DNA from 3 places in the Hornefia porci genome. Region 1 is predicted to be linked to each of the others. Evidence: predicted binding sites of a transcription regulator. Region 1 holds the regulator's gene; each other region holds the start of a gene.
The links. Region 1 encodes LexA, which represses DNA repair genes until DNA is damaged. Its sites were predicted from a motif close to AGAACANNTGTTCT; they were not measured.
Positions count from the first base shown of each region.

Region 2: ruvC (crossover junction endodeoxyribonuclease RuvC) is a predicted target of LexA. The motif match lies at 2,028-2,041, and genes of this name have one in related genera.
Region 3: recA (recombinase RecA) is a predicted target of LexA. The motif match lies at 1,544-1,557, and genes of this name have one in related genera.

Region 1 is NZ_MJIE01000001.1:780,848-786,622, forward strand. Features, by position in the region: gene cobI (precorrin-2 C(20)-methyltransferase) at 1-404, opposite strand, end outside; gene BHK98_RS03710 (Na+/H+ antiporter NhaC family protein) at 438-1,781, opposite strand; gene BHK98_RS03715 (Na+/H+ antiporter NhaC family protein) at 2,114-3,463, shown strand; gene lexA (transcriptional repressor LexA) at 3,722-4,408, shown strand; gene BHK98_RS03725 (vWA domain-containing protein) at 4,614-5,775, opposite strand, start outside.
Region 2 is NZ_MJIE01000001.1:478,590-484,364, reverse strand. Features, by position in the region: gene recN (DNA repair protein RecN) at 1-1,448, opposite strand, end outside; gene BHK98_RS02195 (arginine repressor) at 1,457-1,921, opposite strand; gene ruvC (crossover junction endodeoxyribonuclease RuvC) at 2,085-2,606, shown strand; gene ruvA (Holliday junction branch migration protein RuvA) at 2,603-3,196, shown strand; partial or broken gene ruvB (Holliday junction branch migration DNA helicase RuvB) at 3,212-4,293, shown strand; gene queA (tRNA preQ1(34) S-adenosylmethionine ribosyltransferase-isomerase QueA) at 4,397-5,443, shown strand; gene BHK98_RS02170 (cupin domain-containing protein) at 5,538-5,775, shown strand, end outside.
Region 3 is NZ_MJIE01000001.1:355,132-360,906, reverse strand. Features, by position in the region: gene rimO (30S ribosomal protein S12 methylthiotransferase RimO) at 1-218, shown strand, start outside; gene pgsA (CDP-diacylglycerol--glycerol-3-phosphate 3-phosphatidyltransferase) at 220-777, shown strand; gene BHK98_RS01555 (CinA family protein) at 774-1,316, shown strand; gene recA (recombinase RecA) at 1,573-2,661, shown strand; gene BHK98_RS01545 (transglutaminase-like domain-containing protein) at 2,683-4,149, shown strand; partial or broken gene rplU (50S ribosomal protein L21) at 4,309-4,611, shown strand; gene rpmA (50S ribosomal protein L27) at 4,856-5,116, shown strand; gene obgE (GTPase ObgE) at 5,173-5,775, shown strand, end outside.

The sequences.
Region 1 (5,775 bases):
GCCGCACAGAAAGACGGTACGCCGCTGATATATCCGGTCGGATATCCCAGCCCGGCGATCCGTTCCTCCAGATAAGCAAACGTGGAATATATCGCCGGATCCCCCAGTGTCAGAAACGCCACATCTCTCCCCTGCTTCAGAAAGGACTCCAGAAGCAGCGCTCCCTGCCGGAAAGACTTTGTCAGTTCCGCTCTGTCGCGGGTCATCGGCATATCCACCGCCAGCAATTCCTTTGTCGCCAGAGACGGCTCCGCCTGTACCGCAATCCTGTACGCCGTACTCTGCCGCGCATCCTTCCCCGGACAGGCAATTACCGCAGACTCGCGGATAATCCTCACCGCCGCCAGCGTCATCAGCTCCGGATTACCCGGTCCTACCCCTACTCCATATAACGTCCCCTTCATACATCTCCTCCAGTCTGTTCTTTCATCAGTTCATCATCCCATCTGCGTCAGAGTTTCCGGCTTCTGCCGCCCCGGAAACGTCCTCTTTTTTGTGAAAAGATAAAACAAAGGCATCAGATACATGAACGCCGCATACGGCAGACACCGGAAGTCCACGCCGAAAAAGGCCAGCGGCACGGAGCATCCGATACTCCAGGGAACAAAGCACGCAATCAGAATGACGGAATTCTCCATATCGACGGCGAGCTCCTCCCGGCTTCCCCCACCGTCCAGATAGGGCTTCTTCAGAAGGTCATTGCACATCAGCGTAGAAATCGTCTGATTGCAGAAGACCACCGCAGACGCCAGGGAAAGAAGCAGCATCACAGGAAACCGCCCGATGCGGGTACACGCCCGTTCCAGACGGAGCTGCAGAGAATCAAGCATTCCCGTCCCGTTGAAAATCCCCGAATAGGTACAGGAAATCAGCAGGATCCCGATAATTTCCAGCATAGACACCAGACCGCCTCCGTTGAGAATCCTGCCCAAACCGTTTCCCTCCGCCTGATAACCGATTACACAGATCTGCAGAACCTTCATCAGAGGAACGCCCTGCACCTGCCAGGCCACCAGAATTCCTGCGGCGATGCTGAGTCCCATGGAAATCATGACGCTGACGTGAAGCAGCGGTAGAAGCAGCATGATGACGGCCGGCACGAACGCCCACAGGGAGAGATTGAACGCCGATTCGAATTCCGAAACCAGAGCGCTGTCAACATGACTGATCGGATTCCGCACAGACAGAACCGCATAGACGACAAAACACAGTGCCAGCGGAACGACAGCAGTACGCATCATGACACGGACATTGTCGAAAATCTTTGTTCCCGTGATCCCCGCCACCATGTTCGCGCTGGACGAAACCGGAGATCCCCGATCCCCGAAATAGACGCCGCTCATCAGTACGCCGGCGGTGATCAGCGGATCCACGCCTCCGCTTCTGGCAAGCGTCATGAAGATGACCCCCACCGTCCCGGCAACCCCGAAGGATGTTCCCAGCGCATAGCTGAGCAGACAGGACAGGAGAAACGTAATAATCAGAAACGCCGACGGCGTAATGATCTTAATCCCGTAATACACAAAAATCGTAATCGTGCCGCTCACCCTCCAGGCTGCTGTGATGAAACCGATCACACACATCACCTCAATGACGATGAGCGATTCCCGGGCTCCGCGGATTCCCATCCCGCAGAGCTTCCGCAGCGTATATCCCCGGTACAGCCCCACCGCCGCGAACGCCGCCAGCCCCGCAAGCAGCGCGAGGATCATAGAGGCTCCGCTGATCAGGGCGGCGACCATACATCCTACAAAAATACAAAACGCAATCAGAAGATCCATTTCTCACTCCTACTCCAAAACAGTTACTGAAACAAGTTTATCACAGCCCTTTTTATTTGTAAATCCGCCGCTCCCGCGAGTTTGTGCCCCCGCCGTTCCCGCGCGGCTTTCCGTCTGCTCCTGTTTTCTGTCCTGCTCTTTGTTTTCCCTTCACAAATATCCGCGGACTGTGATATAATATAGTGTCTGCTCATTAAGTCCCCGTCGGACTTAATGGGTGCCGACGGCTGTTTGTCAGCAGCGCCGCGGCGCACCATCCAATGGAAGAATGCCCGGCATTGGCAAAATGTTCGCGGCCGTCTGATTTATTGAGATCTTATGGAGGCGTATAAATGGAAAAGAAAACACCGAATGTCAGAGCTCTGGCCCCGATTTTAGTCTTTCTCGTTCTCTATCTGGGAAGCGGGATCTATTATGAGTATATCAGGCCCAGGAGCGGTCAGATGGGCTTCTATGTCATGTCTGTCGTCGTCGCGTTCATGGTGGCTCTGGTTGTGGCCTTTCTTCAGAACCCGAAGCTGTCGTTCGATGAGAAGATTCACGTCTGCGCCAGGGGCATCGGTGATGACAATATCACGATCATGCTGTTTATCTTCCTGATGGCCGGCGCGTTCAGCGGAATTGCCCAGGCCTCCGGCGGAGCGACCAGCACCGCCTATATGCTCCTGAACATCATCCCGCCGAACTTCGCTATTCCCTGTCTGTTTCTGATTGCCTGTCTGATTTCCATGGCCATGGGAACCAGTGTCGGAACGATTACCGTGCTCGTCCCGATTGTCTTTGTCGTAGCCAACAGCGCGGACCTCAGCCTCCCGTTCTGCGTCGGAACAGTCGTCGGCGGCGCCATGTTCGGCGACAACCTGTCCTTCATCTCCGACACCACCATCGCCGCGACCAAGACACAGGGCGTGGAAATGAAAGATAAATTCCGGGTCAATTTCCACATCGCGCTCCCCGCGGCCATCATCACCTTTGTCATCTTGATCGTCGCAGCGATGATGGGAGGCTCCGCTGATCTCCAGCACTATCAGTACAATGTCTGGCAGGCCATCCCGTATTTCGTTGTTCTGCTGGCCTCCCTCTGCGGAATCAACGTCTTTATCGTTCTGGGCTGCGGCACAATCCTATGCGGCGTCGTGGGTCTCGCTACCGGCTCACTCACCATCGCCACGGCGTTCAGCGCCATGGGAGAAGGAACAAAGAATATGTTCGAGACCATGATCGTCACGATCCTGGTCGCCTCCATGGGCTCGCTGATGCGGGAATACGGCGGTTTCGAATGGATTCTTCAGACGATCCGGAACCACTCCAGAACACGTAGAGGCGGCATGCTCGGCATAGGACTGCTGACCGCTCTGATGGATATCGCAACGGCGAATAATACAGTAGCCATAGTGATGGCCGGACCGATCGCGAAGGACATCAGCGCCGAGTTCGGCATCGATCCGCGCAAGACTGCGTCCCTGATCGACATCTTCTCCTGCATATGCCAGGGGATCATTCCCTATGGCGCGCAGCTGCTGATCGCGGCCAGTATCGCCAAAATCACCAGCGTGTCCATCATTCCGTTCCTCTTCTATCAGTTCCTGCTTCTGGTCTGCGTCATCATCTCCATCATCGTCGACAGACCCGTCCGGGAACAGAAAGGCACGAAGGATCTTGAGAACAGAAAAATCAGCTGAGCGTTCCGCTCCCGCGCCGGTTATATGCTGCCGGCGCTTTTTTAATGCGCGTCCGGCCATCGGATGCGCCTGAAATATCAATACGCAGAACGCATATCCGTTGGCCTGCCGCAGGGATTTTCAGACGCTTTATCCGGAAACACGACGCGAACATGCGAACAGAGCCGAACAAAAATCCGGTACGAAGCGCGAACAAATGTTTACTTTTTGTTCGCGCTGTGTTATACTTTGTGTATAAATGATTTACAGGGGGACGCTATGGCAGATTTGAAGGAAAAAGAACAGAAGATACTGGATTTCATGAGAAAGGAAATCCGAACCAAGGGATATCCGCCGACTGTTCGCGAGATATGCGCGGCTGTCGGAATCAAGTCCACCTCTACGGCTCATAAAGCCATCGGCGCTCTGGTGGAGAAGGGCTACCTTCGCAAGGATCCGGCCAAGCCGCGGGCGCTGGTTCTGGTGCCGCAGGAGGAAGACGAGCCGGAAGCCGATACACCGGACGTTCCTGAAAACGCCGCCGCTCCGCCGCAGGCTCCCGATCCGGCGCCGGAACGCGAGGACGTCATCGACATCCCCGTTATCGGACGCGTCGCCGCCGGTACGCCGATCACCGCGGAGGAAAATATGGACGGGACCTTCCCGGTTCCCGCGCAGTTCGTGCAGGGAACCTGTTTCATGCTCCGCGTTCGCGGTGAATCCATGATCAATGTGGGCATCATGGACGGGGATCTGATCCTCGTCGAGCAGCAGAACACCGCGGAAAACGGTGATATTGTGGTTGCCATGATTGACGGATTTGAAAGCGAAGCGACCGTGAAGACCTATTACAGAGAAGATGACCACATCCGCCTTCAGCCGGAAAACGACACCATGAGCCCGATTATCGTCCGGGATGTGAGCATTCAGGGGAAGGTTCGCGGCGTCTTCCGCTACCTGAACTGAGCCGTAACTGAGCCGTGCACAATCCGCCGGAAGCCTGACCTGCCGGCGTCAGCTCAGTCAGCTTAGCCGGCTCCGGTTCCGGCTTAACCGGCCGGTGTTGCTCTATGCCCTTGAAGCAAGGCCGAGAGAGATCCCTTCGGTCCGTTCCGTAAAGGCAGCCGGCCGATAGTCTACTATGCCCTCGAAGCGAGGCAGGCCGACTCGCTTATCGTGAAAGAAGCTTCTGTATCGCGGCGTCCAGCCCGTCGAGCGTCAACTCGTACATCGGAAATACGTCCCGTACCAGTGCGATGGTGCGGGATCCCCACGCATATCCCCAGCGTTCTTTTTTTATGGGATTCAGCCAGACGATATTTTTATAATGTCTCTCCAGTTTTTTTAACCAATCGATGCCGGGTTCTTTGTTGTAGACATACCAGTCCAGATTTCCTCCCCGGGATAATAACTCATAGCTGGACATCGCCGCATCACCCACCAGAATCACCTTATAGTCCGAATCCAGATTTCTGAGCACCCACTCGGTCTCGATCCAGCGGCCGCTCGCGCAGGAGGGATCCGTATAAAGGTAATCATAGACACAGTTATGGAAATAATAGATTTTCAGATCTTTCAGGTGTGTTGAATCGTGCAGCGCCTGAAACAGTCTGCTGCAGAGTTCGCTGTGCTGATACATGGAGCCGCCCGCATCCATCAGCAGAAGCAGCTTGACGGTGTTCTTCCGGGGCTTTTCATAAACAAGTCTCAGAAGTCCTGCATTCTCACAGGTGGCGTCAATGGTCTCATCGATGTCCAGTTCTGTTTTCGCCGTGTCTACCCGGGTGGAAAACTGCCGCAGCTTCCGGAAAGCCATCTGAAACTGACGGGTATCCAGCTCATTATCCTGCCGGAAATCACGGAAATTGCGTTCCTCCGCAATCTGCACCGCCGACCGGTGCCGTCCCGCTCCGCCGACCCGGATTCCCGCAGGATTGTAGCCGCCGTGGCCGAAGGGCGATGTCCCTCCGGTTCCGACCCAGTAATTTCCGCCGTCGTGCTTTTCCTTCTGTTCCTCCAGACGTTCCCGGAACATCTTCTGCAGCGTATCGAAATCAAATTCCTTCGCCCATTCCGGCATATCCTCGAGTTCCCGCTCCAGCTCACCCTGATTCAGCCAGTCCCACAGTTCCTCCGGAAGCTCATCCACCGGCCGGATCGACTGGAAAAAAGCAGCAAACGCCATATCAAATTTGTCGTAGTCGCTCTCCCGTTTCACGAGGACATTCCGGCACAGATAATAAAATTCCCGCAGCGAGTTTCCGGCCAGCCCCCGATCCAGAGCATCCATCAGACAGAGCCATTCGTCCAGCGAAACCTCCAAGCCGTATTCC
Region 2 (5,775 bases), 300 kb from region 1:
CCACAGGCGGCGATCTGCGGCAGGTGGGTGATGCAGATGATCTGATGAGAGGCGGAAATCTCCCGCAGCTTTCGGCCGACGATGCTTGCCGTAATACCGCTGATCCCGGCGTCGATCTCGTCGAAGATCATGGTCGGGATTTTCTCATAGGTGCCGGTGATATTTTTGATTGCCAGCATGATACGGGAAATTTCGCCGCCTGAGGCTACCCGGATCAGAGGCTTCAGCGGTTCTCCGCGATTGGTGGAAATCAGGAACTCAGCTTCGTCGCCTCCCTCCGCGGAAATTGCCGGCGCGGCGGAAATGCGGATCTCGAATCTGGCGCTGTCGAAATTCAGGTCGTGAAGCTCGGCTTCGATGGCCTTTCCCAGAGCTTCCGCGCTTGCCTGCCGGACTTCGGTCAGTGCGGCGGCGGAGGCGCGGAGCGCCCGGAGCCTCTGCTTTGTCTCCTGCTCCAGCGCTCCGCGGAGTTCATCGAAGTTTTCAAGCTGAGAGAGCTCCTGCTGTATTTTGTCGCGGTACGCCAGCACATCGCCGATGGAGCCGCCGTATTTCTTTTTCAGCTCATCGATCTGATCCAGTCTGGAAATCAGCTTATCGAGCTCCTCCGGCCGGAAAGATATCTGTTCCCGGATGCCGGCGAGCCGGGCAGCCACATCCTGCAGTCCGTAATATGCATCGTTGAAAATGTCAGCAGTTTCCGCAAACTCCCGGGAAAAGCTCCGGATGCTTTCCAGGCTGTACTGAATATTTCCCATTGAGGAAAGCACGTTAAACTCGTTTTCGTCCAGCGGTCCGTAGGCGGATTCAACAGCGCTGAAAATCTTTTCGCTGTTCTGCAGGATCGCAATCTGCTCAGTAAGCTCTTCGTCCTCCTCCGGCCGGGGATCCACCCGCTGGATTTCCGCCAGCTCGAACCGATAAAAATCTGCTTTTTTCCGGCTTTCCTTCTCCGACCTGAGCAGGGCGTCCAGTTGCCTGCGGCTTTCTTTGTACGCCGCATACGCCGCATCGAATTCCGCACGCAGAGGGCTGATCCCGGCGTCCCGGTACTGGTCGACGAGAGCGAGGTGCTGCCGGGGATCCCGCAGATTCTGATTGTCGTACTGACCGTGGATGTCCGCGATCCGGGAAGCCAGCGCTGCGATTTCGCCCAGGGTGACCAGCTGTCCGTTCAGGCGGCACAGATTCTTTCCGGCGGCGGAAATCTCCCGGGTGATCACATAGTCCTGACCGTCGAGAGAGGCGGCCAGCTGAATGACGGCTTTATCTTTTCCGCTGCGCACAAAAGACGAGTCTGCCCGCGCTCCCAGCGCCAGGCTCACGGCTTCAATCACGATGGATTTACCGGAGCCTGTTTCGCCTGTGATGATATTCAGACCGTCTTCAAATTCAATCTCTGTATTTTCGATGATCGCAAAATTCTGTATTAAGAGATGTTGTATCATGACTCGGATTATTTTTTGTTCTTCATAATGAGCATGTCGTTGAAAATGGAGAGAATCTCCTCAACGTGCTCCTCTTTGTCAACGACAAGCAGCAGGGTGTTGTCCCCTGCGATAGAGCCCACGACGTGCGGCAGCCCGATGCAGTCGATAGCCTCTCCGGCGGCCGGTCCGCAGCCGGACAGCGTCTTGATGACGATCAGGTTCTGCGCCGATGCGAAGGAAATGATGGTTTCCCGGAAAATCTTCACGAACCGGTCCGAAATCGGCGCATCGTGTCGGGTACTGACTGCATATTTATACTTTCCGCTCGCAGAGAGAACTTTAATCAGCTGCAGCTCCTTGATGTCTCTGGAAATTGTTGCCTGTGTAACGTCGAATCCTTCCTTTTTCAGCATACTTGCCAGTTTGTCCTGAGTTTCAATCTCATTGTTGGCAATCAGCTCCAATATTTTGTTCTGCCTTGAATAACGCATAATTTCCTCCCCGATTATCGAAAAAGAATTGTACAAATCGGTAATATGTGAATATTATAGCACAATTATGCAAAAAATGGAATGCTAATTATTATCCCAGGATAGACAAACATCTGTTCTTATAGTATAATTGATGAAACAGTCAAAGCAGGAGAGGTAACGGATGAGAATACTTGGAATCGACCCGGGCTACGCAATCATGGGATGGTCCGTACTGGATATGAAGGGGAACCGCTTCAGAGCCGTTGACTACGGCTCAATTACAACCGATGCGGGAGTGGAGATGCCTCTTCGGCTCCGGCATCTGTATTCGGAGCTTACGGCCGTCATCGAGAGGTACCGCCCGGAGGAAGCGTCCATAGAAGAACTGTTTTTTAATAACAACGCGAAGACGGTAATTCATGTCGGGGAGGCCAGAGGCGTCGCCATATTGGCGTGCGTCAACGGAGGCCTGGACGTGTATGAATATACGCCGCTTCAGATCAAGCAGGCGCTGGTGGGATACGGCCGCGCGGACAAAAAACAGGTTCAGGCCATGGTCAAGACCATTCTGAATCTGGAGCAGGTTCCCAGGCCGGACGATACAGCGGATGCGGTTGCCGCCGCAATCTGCCACGGCCATTCGGCGGGAGCCGTTCAGAGGCTGGAGAAACTGAAAAAGAGAGGAATGAAAAGGATAATATGATACGTTTTCTAAGGGGAAGCTTTCATCCGAATCCGGACGGGACCGCAGTGATCGAAACCGCGTCCGGCATCGGATTTCTGGTCAGCCTTCCCGCGAATTCCGGACTGTATAAGAATCCTGAAGGCGCTGAGGTGAAGGTATATACTCTGATGATCGTCAGAGAGGATGATATGAGTCTGTACGGCTTTGAGAGCAGGGATGAGCTGGAACTTTTCCGCCTCCTGATCACGGTGAACGGCGTGGGCGCCAAGGCAGGGATGTCTATTATGGGGATTCTGCCTCAGATGGAGCTCCGCAGAGCGATTGCGGCCGGGGATACAAAGGCTGTTTCGGCGGCCAGCGGCGTGGGAAAGAAGACCGCGGAACGCGTGATTCTGGATCTGAAGGACAAGGTGGGAGATTTCGGTGAATTCAGTCCGGAGTCTGCCGCGGAGGGCACTGCGGTATTCACCAGTGAACGTTCCGAAGCGGTGAATGCGCTGATGGCCCTGGGATACAGCAGGAGCGAAGCGGAAAACGCGGTAGGAAAGGTTGGAGCAGAGGGACTCAGTGCGGAGGAATATATTAAAAACGCGTTGAAGCAGATGTAACGGAGCGAGCAGATCATGGAATCAGAGAGAATTACGCAATCCAGTGCGGGCGCTGCGGAGGCCGGGCAGGAGGTTCTCCTGCGGCCGCAGCATCTGGAGGATTTTATCGGACAGACGGACGCCAAGGGCAACCTGAAAGTCTTTATTGAAGCGGCGAAACTGCGGGGAGAGCCCCTGGATCATGTTTTGTTCTACGGCCCCCCGGGACTCGGCAAGACGACGCTGGCGGGAATCATCGCAAACGAGCTGGGCGTGGATATTAAGATTACCTCCGGTCCAGCGATCGGGCGAGCCGGAGATCTGGCGGCGATTCTGACCAATCTGAACGATAACGACGTTCTGTTCATTGATGAAATCCACCGGCTGAACCGCAGTGTGGAGGAGGTGCTGTATTCCGCCATGGAGGACTACGCACTGGACATCATCATCGGAAAGGGACCGTCCGCCCGGTCTATTCGTCTGGATATCGCCCGTTTCACGCTGATCGGTGCGACGACCCGCGCGGGCAGTCTGTCAGCCCCGCTGCGGGACCGGTTCGGAGTCATCAGCAAGTTTGAGATTTATAAAAAGGAAGAACTGGCGGACATCATCAGGCGTTCGGCGCGGCTGATGGGCGTGGAGATCGACGAGGACGCGACGCTTCTGATGGCGCAGTGTTCACGGGGGACTCCCCGCATCGCGAACCGTCTTCTGAAGCGGATCCGAGATTTCTCCCAGGTGCGGGGAACGGGCGGATCGATCTGGCGATAACAAAGGAAGGGCTGAAAGCGCTTGGGGTGGACAGTCTGGGACTGGAGCGTCTGGACCGTGAGATCCTGTCTACAATCATCGACCGGTTCGGCGGCGGACCGGTGGGTATCGATACAATCGCAGCCTCTATCGGGGAGGAGCGAATCACCATAGAGGACGCCTATGAACCATATCTGATCCAGACCGGACTGCTCTACCGCACCCAGAAGGGACGCATGGTCTCCCGGCTGGGATATGAGCATATGGGTCTGAGATATCCCTATGAGGACGACCGCCGTGAATTCTCAGAGGAGGAAGAGCACGCCGGGGAAGGTGAAGAAAAAGATGCGCAGATCAAGTTTCTGTAGCGCCGTGAAAAGCGCGGCGGGTACAGCCTTGCGGATTTCCGCAGCAATACGGGACTTGTGACAGGCAATACGGAGAGAGTAACGAAGAAAGCATGAGAAAAGTATGAGAATAGAAGACTTTGATTATGAGCTGCCGAAGGAGCTGATCGCTCAGACTCCGGAGCAGCAGCGGGATCACTGCCGGCTGATGGTTCTGAACCGCGAGCACGGAACGATCCTTCATCAGCATTTTTACGACATACTGGAGCATCTGAAGCCGACGGACTGTCTCGTCCTGAATGATTCCAGGGTGATCCCGGCTCGCCTGTTCGGACAGAAGGAGGGAACCGGCGCGCACGTCGAGTTCCTGCTGAGCAAAAGGATTGAAGGCGATGTGTGGGAAACACTGGTCCGTCCGGGGCGGCGCCTGAAGCCCGGAGATTCCGTCAGTTTCGGCGAGGGCGGACTGCGGGCGGAAATTCTGGATTACAGCGAAGGAGGAACGAGAAAGGTCCGTTTTCGCTATGACGGGATTTTCATGGAACGTCTGGAGGAACTCGGGAAAATGCCGCTTCCGCCGTACATTGAGAGGGAGAGCACTGATGAGGACCGGGATATGTATCAGACGGTGTACAGCCGGGTGGACGGATCCGTGGCGGCACCTACGGCAGGACTTCACTTTACTGAGGAACTGCTCAGGAAGGCGCAGGAAAAGGGCGTGAAGCTTGCGTATGTGACTCTCCATGTCGGAATCGGAACATTCCGCCCAGTGAAGTGCGAAAACATCGAGGAGCATCAGATGCACTTCGAAGAATATTTTGTGGACGAGGACACTGCCTCCGTAATCAACGAGACGATCCGCGCAGGCGGCCGCATTGTCTCGGTCGGCACCACCTCGACCAGAACGCTGGAAAGCGCGGCCTTCTATGATGAAGCCTGCGGCCGTTATCTGGTGAAGGCGGGGCACGGGAGCACCGGAATTTTCATCTATCCCGGATACGAGTACAAAATCGTGGATGCGCTGATCACGAATTTCCATCTGCCGAAATCCACGCTGATCATGCTGGTTTCCGCGCTGTACGACCGGGAGAAGATTCTGGAGGCGTACCGAGAGGCGGTGGAAAAGCAATATCGTTTTTTCAGCTACGGTGACGCCATGCTGATCGAATAGATACCGCGCGGTTCCGCAGAAGACCGTGAGCAGCAATATGGGCTAGTTTTATAAGGTTTATCGGTGGGTGCATCGATAGAAAAGGAAGGTTGAAATGATATTGGATTTTAACAAGATGCCGACGCTGAAATGGGCGAATTTCAGGGGCGGCGAAAAGGATACCGTGGTGCGTATGTACAAGGACACGGATAATCGCATCATGTTTATGAAGCTGGAGCCGGGAGCATCCATCGGATATCACCGGCACGAGGACTGTTCCGAAATCATGTATATCCTGCAGGGCGTGGCCTCTGCGGTATATGACGGCGTGGAGGAGGAACTGCAGGCCGGAA
Region 3 (5,775 bases), 430 kb from region 1:
CGCTGGAAAACAACCGGAGCAGGCTCGGACAGGTTCTGGAGGTGATGGTGGATGAGACTGACGCGGACGGCTCCTGTATCGGACGGACACGCTATGACGCCCCGGATATCGATAATTCGGTGATTTTTACACCTCTGAGGGAGCACCGTCCGGGAGACATCGTTAATGTGGAGATTTTAGAGGCCTTTGATTATGATCTGGAAGGCCGGGAGGTTTAGAATGAATTTACCGAACAAACTGACGGTCTGCCGTATGGTCGCGGTACCGTTTTTCATCGCCGCGTATCTGACCGGATACTTTGTTGTCGCGCTGATCATCTTTATTGCGGCGTCATTCACGGATATGCTTGACGGAAAAATCGCCAGGAAATACAATCTGGTTTCCAATTTCGGAAAAATCATGGATCCTCTGGCAGACAAAATTCTGGTGTACTCCGCGTTTTGCCTGATGATCGGCGACGGAACGATTCCTGCCTGGATGCTGATCGTCATCCTCGCCCGCGAATTTGTTGTCAGCGGCGTCCGTACTGTTGCGGCGTCCGATGGAATCGTCATCGCGGCGGCCATGAGCGGCAAAGCCAAGACAGTGCTCCAGATGATCGCAGTCCCTCTGCTGCTGCTCATGCTGGCGCTGAAAGGAAACGCCGGCGGCGCGGAACAGATTATTTACTATCTGGCATACGGATTCCTCTGGGCGTCGCTGATCATGACTGTCTACTCAGGAATCGAATATATCGTCAAAAACAGCAATGTGTTTAAGGAAGAAAGCAGATCATGAGCGGCAGAAGAACTGAGGCGGAGGAAGTTTTTTTCAGCGAAGGACTCTTCAGCACATCAGAACGTCTGCTGATCCGGTCGGCCGGAAGAGAGCTCGTGGAAAGGCAGATTACAATCTCCTGCTGTGAATCCTGTACCGGCGGGCTGTTCGCGGCAGCGCTGACCGGCGTTCCCGGAATCTCACGCGTGTTTGACAGAGGACTGGTCACCTATACGGAGCGCGCCAAGATAGAGGAACTCGGCGTCAAGAAGGAAACGCTGGAGGCTCATACGGTTTACAGTGCGGAGGTCGCCCGGGAGATGGCGGAAGGCCTGTACAGGAAGACGGGGAGCGATATCTGCGTTTCCGTAACCGGGATCGCCGGACCGGACGGGGCACTCCCCGGAAAGCCGGTGGGGACAGTTTATATCGGCTGCTGCCATTGCGGAAAGATCCGGATTGAGAAACTGGAGACAGGCAGCCGGAGCCGGAGCCGGAATCGCCACGATGCGGTTCTCGCTATGCTCCGTCTGGTCATGAACACTCTGAAAGAAGAATAAATTGACATTAAATGGTAATCGTGATATAGTGTGGTTACCATTTATTTACATATTATTCAGATACAGATTTCACCCGGCGCGGCTTTCAGCCGGAAACCGCATCATATTTTTCGCGTAAAAACCCGTGCACAGAGAGCTGTGCTGCGGCATCCGGACGGGAAAGAAGCACGAGTGACCGACGGTTAAGAAGGACTTGACAAAAGACAGGTTTCATGTAGAATAAAATAAGAACAAATGTTCTTTGTGGAGGTAAGGAATGGCAAAAGCAACAGAAAAGGATTCGCGGGAGAAGGCGCTGAATGATGCACTGTCCCGTATTCAGAAGCAGTTCGGGCAGGGCGCGGTCATGAAATTGGGAGACGCAAGCGCGCATATGAATATAGAGACGATTTCCACCGGTTCTCTGAGTCTTGATATGGCGACGGGAGTGGGCGGCGTACCGAGAGGAAGAGTCATCGAGATTTACGGACCGGAATCCTCCGGCAAAACCACGCTGACGCTTCACATCGTGGCGGAAGCGCAGAAGGCCGGCGGTAAAGCCGCGTTTATCGATGCAGAGCACGCGCTGGATCCGGTTTACGCGAAGAATCTCGGGGTGCAGATTGACGACCTTCTGGTTTCACAGCCGGATACCGGAGAGCAGGCTCTTGAGATCTGCGATATGCTGGCCAGCAGCGGCGCTATCGATGTAATCGTCATCGACTCTGTCGCAGCCCTGGTTCCGAAGGCGGAGATCCAGGGGGAGATGGGCGACTCCCACGTCGGTCTGCAGGCGAGACTGATGTCGCAGGCCCTCCGCAAGCTGACGGGAACTGTGAACAGAACCAACACCTGCGTCATCTTCATCAATCAGCTCCGTGAGAAGGTCGGCGTCATGTTCGGCAATCCGGAGGTTACAACCGGAGGACGCGCGCTGAAATTCTACTCTTCCATGCGCATGGACGTAAGACGGATAGAGACCATCAAGCAGGGCGATCAGATGCTCGGCAATCGCACCCGCGTTAAAATCGTAAAGAATAAGGTTGCTCCGCCTTTTAAAAAGGCGGAATTCGACATCATGTACGGCAGGGGTATTTCGCTGTCCGGCGATGTGCTCGACTGTGCTGTCAACGAAGGAATCGTGAAAAAGGCGGGTTCCTGGTTCAGCTATAACGGCGACCGCATCGGACAGGGACGTGAAAACGTAAAGAACTATCTGGAGGCCAATCCGGAAATTCTGGAGGAGATCCGCCGGAAGGTCATGGACACTCTTGACGCCGGAGAGGAGAAGACCGCAGATGCACCCGATACGCCCGCGGTCCCGGAAGACATCATCGTCGATGAGGACGGCGTAATCATCGAATAGACTTTCGCAGAGCAGACTGTTATGAAACAGCAGAAGGGAGACTCTTCCATGCAGAACGATGAACTTAAATATCTGACCGTTCCACTCCCCGGAGATATTCTGGCCGAACGGATGAGCGGGCATTTTGAGAATGAAATCAGAATGATTCAGTTCCGCCTTTCCGACCGTTCGCTGTCCCGGGCGATGAGATCTCGTCTGGAATATGAACTGGAAAACATCACGGTACTGCGCAAGCGGTACGCGGTCTCCCCGGACGAGGCCGTAAAAATGATGCGGGAAATCATTCCTGATTTTACCGCGGAGGAGCTTGAGACGCTCCGCATTCAGTCGCGCGCCGACTGGATCTATCTGAATGGAGAGATCCGATTCATAGACAGCTTTCGCGGTACGCTGCTGGAAACCTATCCGGAATACCGCAGACGTGCCCGCAGACCGGAGGAGAATTCCCGGCTGAAGGACGAATGCGTTGAAAAATCCGGCACGGCGAATTGCCTGGCGGCGCATATCCATATCATACACAGTATTCGAATCGACGGCGAAGACGTCCGGGAGGGAGAACCTCTGCTGGTTCATATGCCTTTCCCGCATGAGACTACGGAAATCAGTGATGTCCGTTTGATCCGGTCTTCACAGAAACCGGCCAGGCTTCCGGAAGAAGACGAGCTGCAGCCGACGGTCTGCTTCCGGGATACGGCCGCACAGGGCATGACCTTTGAAATCGAATATTCGCTGACCACGACATATCCCGTTACCGACATGGAAACGCTCGGCAGAATCACAGACGGAATCGCGCTGGTCCCGCCGACAGGCACAGCGGATGATTACAGACTCAGCGTGCCGGGGCAGGGGATAATCGAATATCCGGAGAATGTTAAACCCTATCTTGCGGAGAAGCTCCCGCATATCATTTTCTCTCCATATCTGAAAGCTCTTTCAGACGAGATCTGCGGAGATGAATATTCGCCGCTGAGCAGGGCGAGACTGATTTATGATTTTGTGACAACCCGGATGGAATATCGCTTTATGCGTGATTATTTCGCGGTCGAGAGCATCGCGGAATCTGCGGCGGCATCGCTGCGCGGAGACTGCGGCGTGCAGGCGATACTCTTCATCGCGCTGTGCCGGATCAGCGGGATTCCCGCCCGCTGGCAGTCCGGACTCATCGCTTCCCCTGAGCATGTCGGGGAGCATGACTGGGCAATGTTCTGGATTCCGGAAGCCGGATGGCTGTATACTGATCCGTCCTACGGAAACTCAGCCTGCTCGGAAGGCAATACGGCGCAGTGGAACTTCTATTTCGGAAATCTGGATCCGTATCGCATTCCGATCAACAACGATATGCAGGCAGAGCTTATACCGGAAAAGAAGTTTTCGCGGATAGACCCCATCGATAATCAGTGCGGAGAGGCGGAATGCGAGAGTGCGGGAATCCGCCTGAACGGACTTCACCGGACCTATACCGGCGTGGACATCCGCCTGCAGGATTGAAAATCCGGGACTGAAATTCCGCCCGAGGGGCTGAAAATCGTTTGACAAGCCTTCTTTTATATGCTAAACTGTCTAAGTTAGACCGCTCGGAAAGGGTTCTTTTAAAGTGCTTATGCGCTGCCCGAAAAGGCGAGACTGGTAAGAGGAGGTAACAGAAATATGTATGCAGTAATTGAAACCGGCGGAAAGCAGTACCGCGTTCAGGAAGGCGATGTGCTTTCTGTTGAAAAGCTGGGAGTTGAGGCAGGCGAGCTTGTCGCTTTCGACAAAGTTCTCGTGCTGAGTGATGACAACGGAATTCAGGTCGGAACGCCGTATGTGGACGGAGCCAAAGTTGTCGGCGAAGTCAAGGAAAACGGAAAAGGCCAGAAGGTGATCATCTTCAAGTACAAGAGCAAGAAGGATTACAGAAAGAAACAGGGTCACAGACAGCCGTACTCTCTGGTGCAGATCACAAGTCTCACAGGAGAGATGAAGAAGGCTGAGAAGCCGGCAGAGGCGGAAGCGTCCGAATCGAAGGCAGAGGAAGCCGAGGCGCCGGAAGCCAAGGAAAAAAAGGTATCCGCGTCCATGAAGAAGGACGAGCTGATCGCCTATGCGAAGGAACATGATATTGAAATCGATGAGAAGGCCACCAAGGCTGTGATCATTGAGACGATTGAAAACGCTCAGTAGGATTGTCATTCAGTAAGGAGGTGTACGGTCTATGGCAAGTAAAAAGGGAGTAGGAAGCTCTAAGAACGGTCGTGAGTCCGAGTCCAAACGTTTAGGCGTCAAGACTGGTGACGGTCAGTTCGTTACAGCAGGAAGCATTCTGGTAAGACAGAGAGGCACCAAGCTTCATCCAGGCAATAATGTGGGAATCGGCGGTGATGATACGCTGTTCGCCAAGATTGACGGCGCTGTAAAATTTGAGAGAAAAGACAAGACCAGAAAACAGGTCAGTGTCTATCCGAAGGAAGCATAAAACACCAGGAGCCCCTATGCAAGTAGGGGCTTGTTTTTGATTTTAGAGGGATACAGATGTTTGTAGACAGAGCGAAAATTGAGATCCGATCCGGAAAGGGCGGAAACGGAGCCGTGTCCTTCCGCAGGGAACCCTTTGTTCCGGAAGGCGGTCCGGACGGCGGAGACGGAGGCAAGGGCGGAGATATCGTTATCGTCGCGGATAAGAATCTGCGAACCCTGATGGATTTCCGCTACAAAAAAAAATACGCCGCCGAGAACGGGCAGGACGGAATGAAGAAGAAGAGATTCGGCCGGAACGGACAGGATCTCATCATTAAAGTTCCGCAGGGGACTGTCGTTATCGATGAAAAGACAGGTCTGGTCATGCAGGACATGGTGGAGGACGGACAGTCCTTTGTCGCCGCCAAAGGAGGCCGCGGAGGCAAGGGGAACGTGCATTATAAAAATTCTGTCCGGCAGGCGCCGAACTTCGCGGAGGCCGGAACCGAGGCGCGGGAGCGCACGATCATTCTCGAACTGAAAATGATCGCGGACGTCGGGCTTGTGGGCTTCCCGAATGTCGGAAAATCCAGCCTTCTCGCGGTTTCCACCAGTGCGAGACCGAAGATTGAAAATTACCATTTCACGACGATTGAACCGAATCTAGGCGTGGTGCAC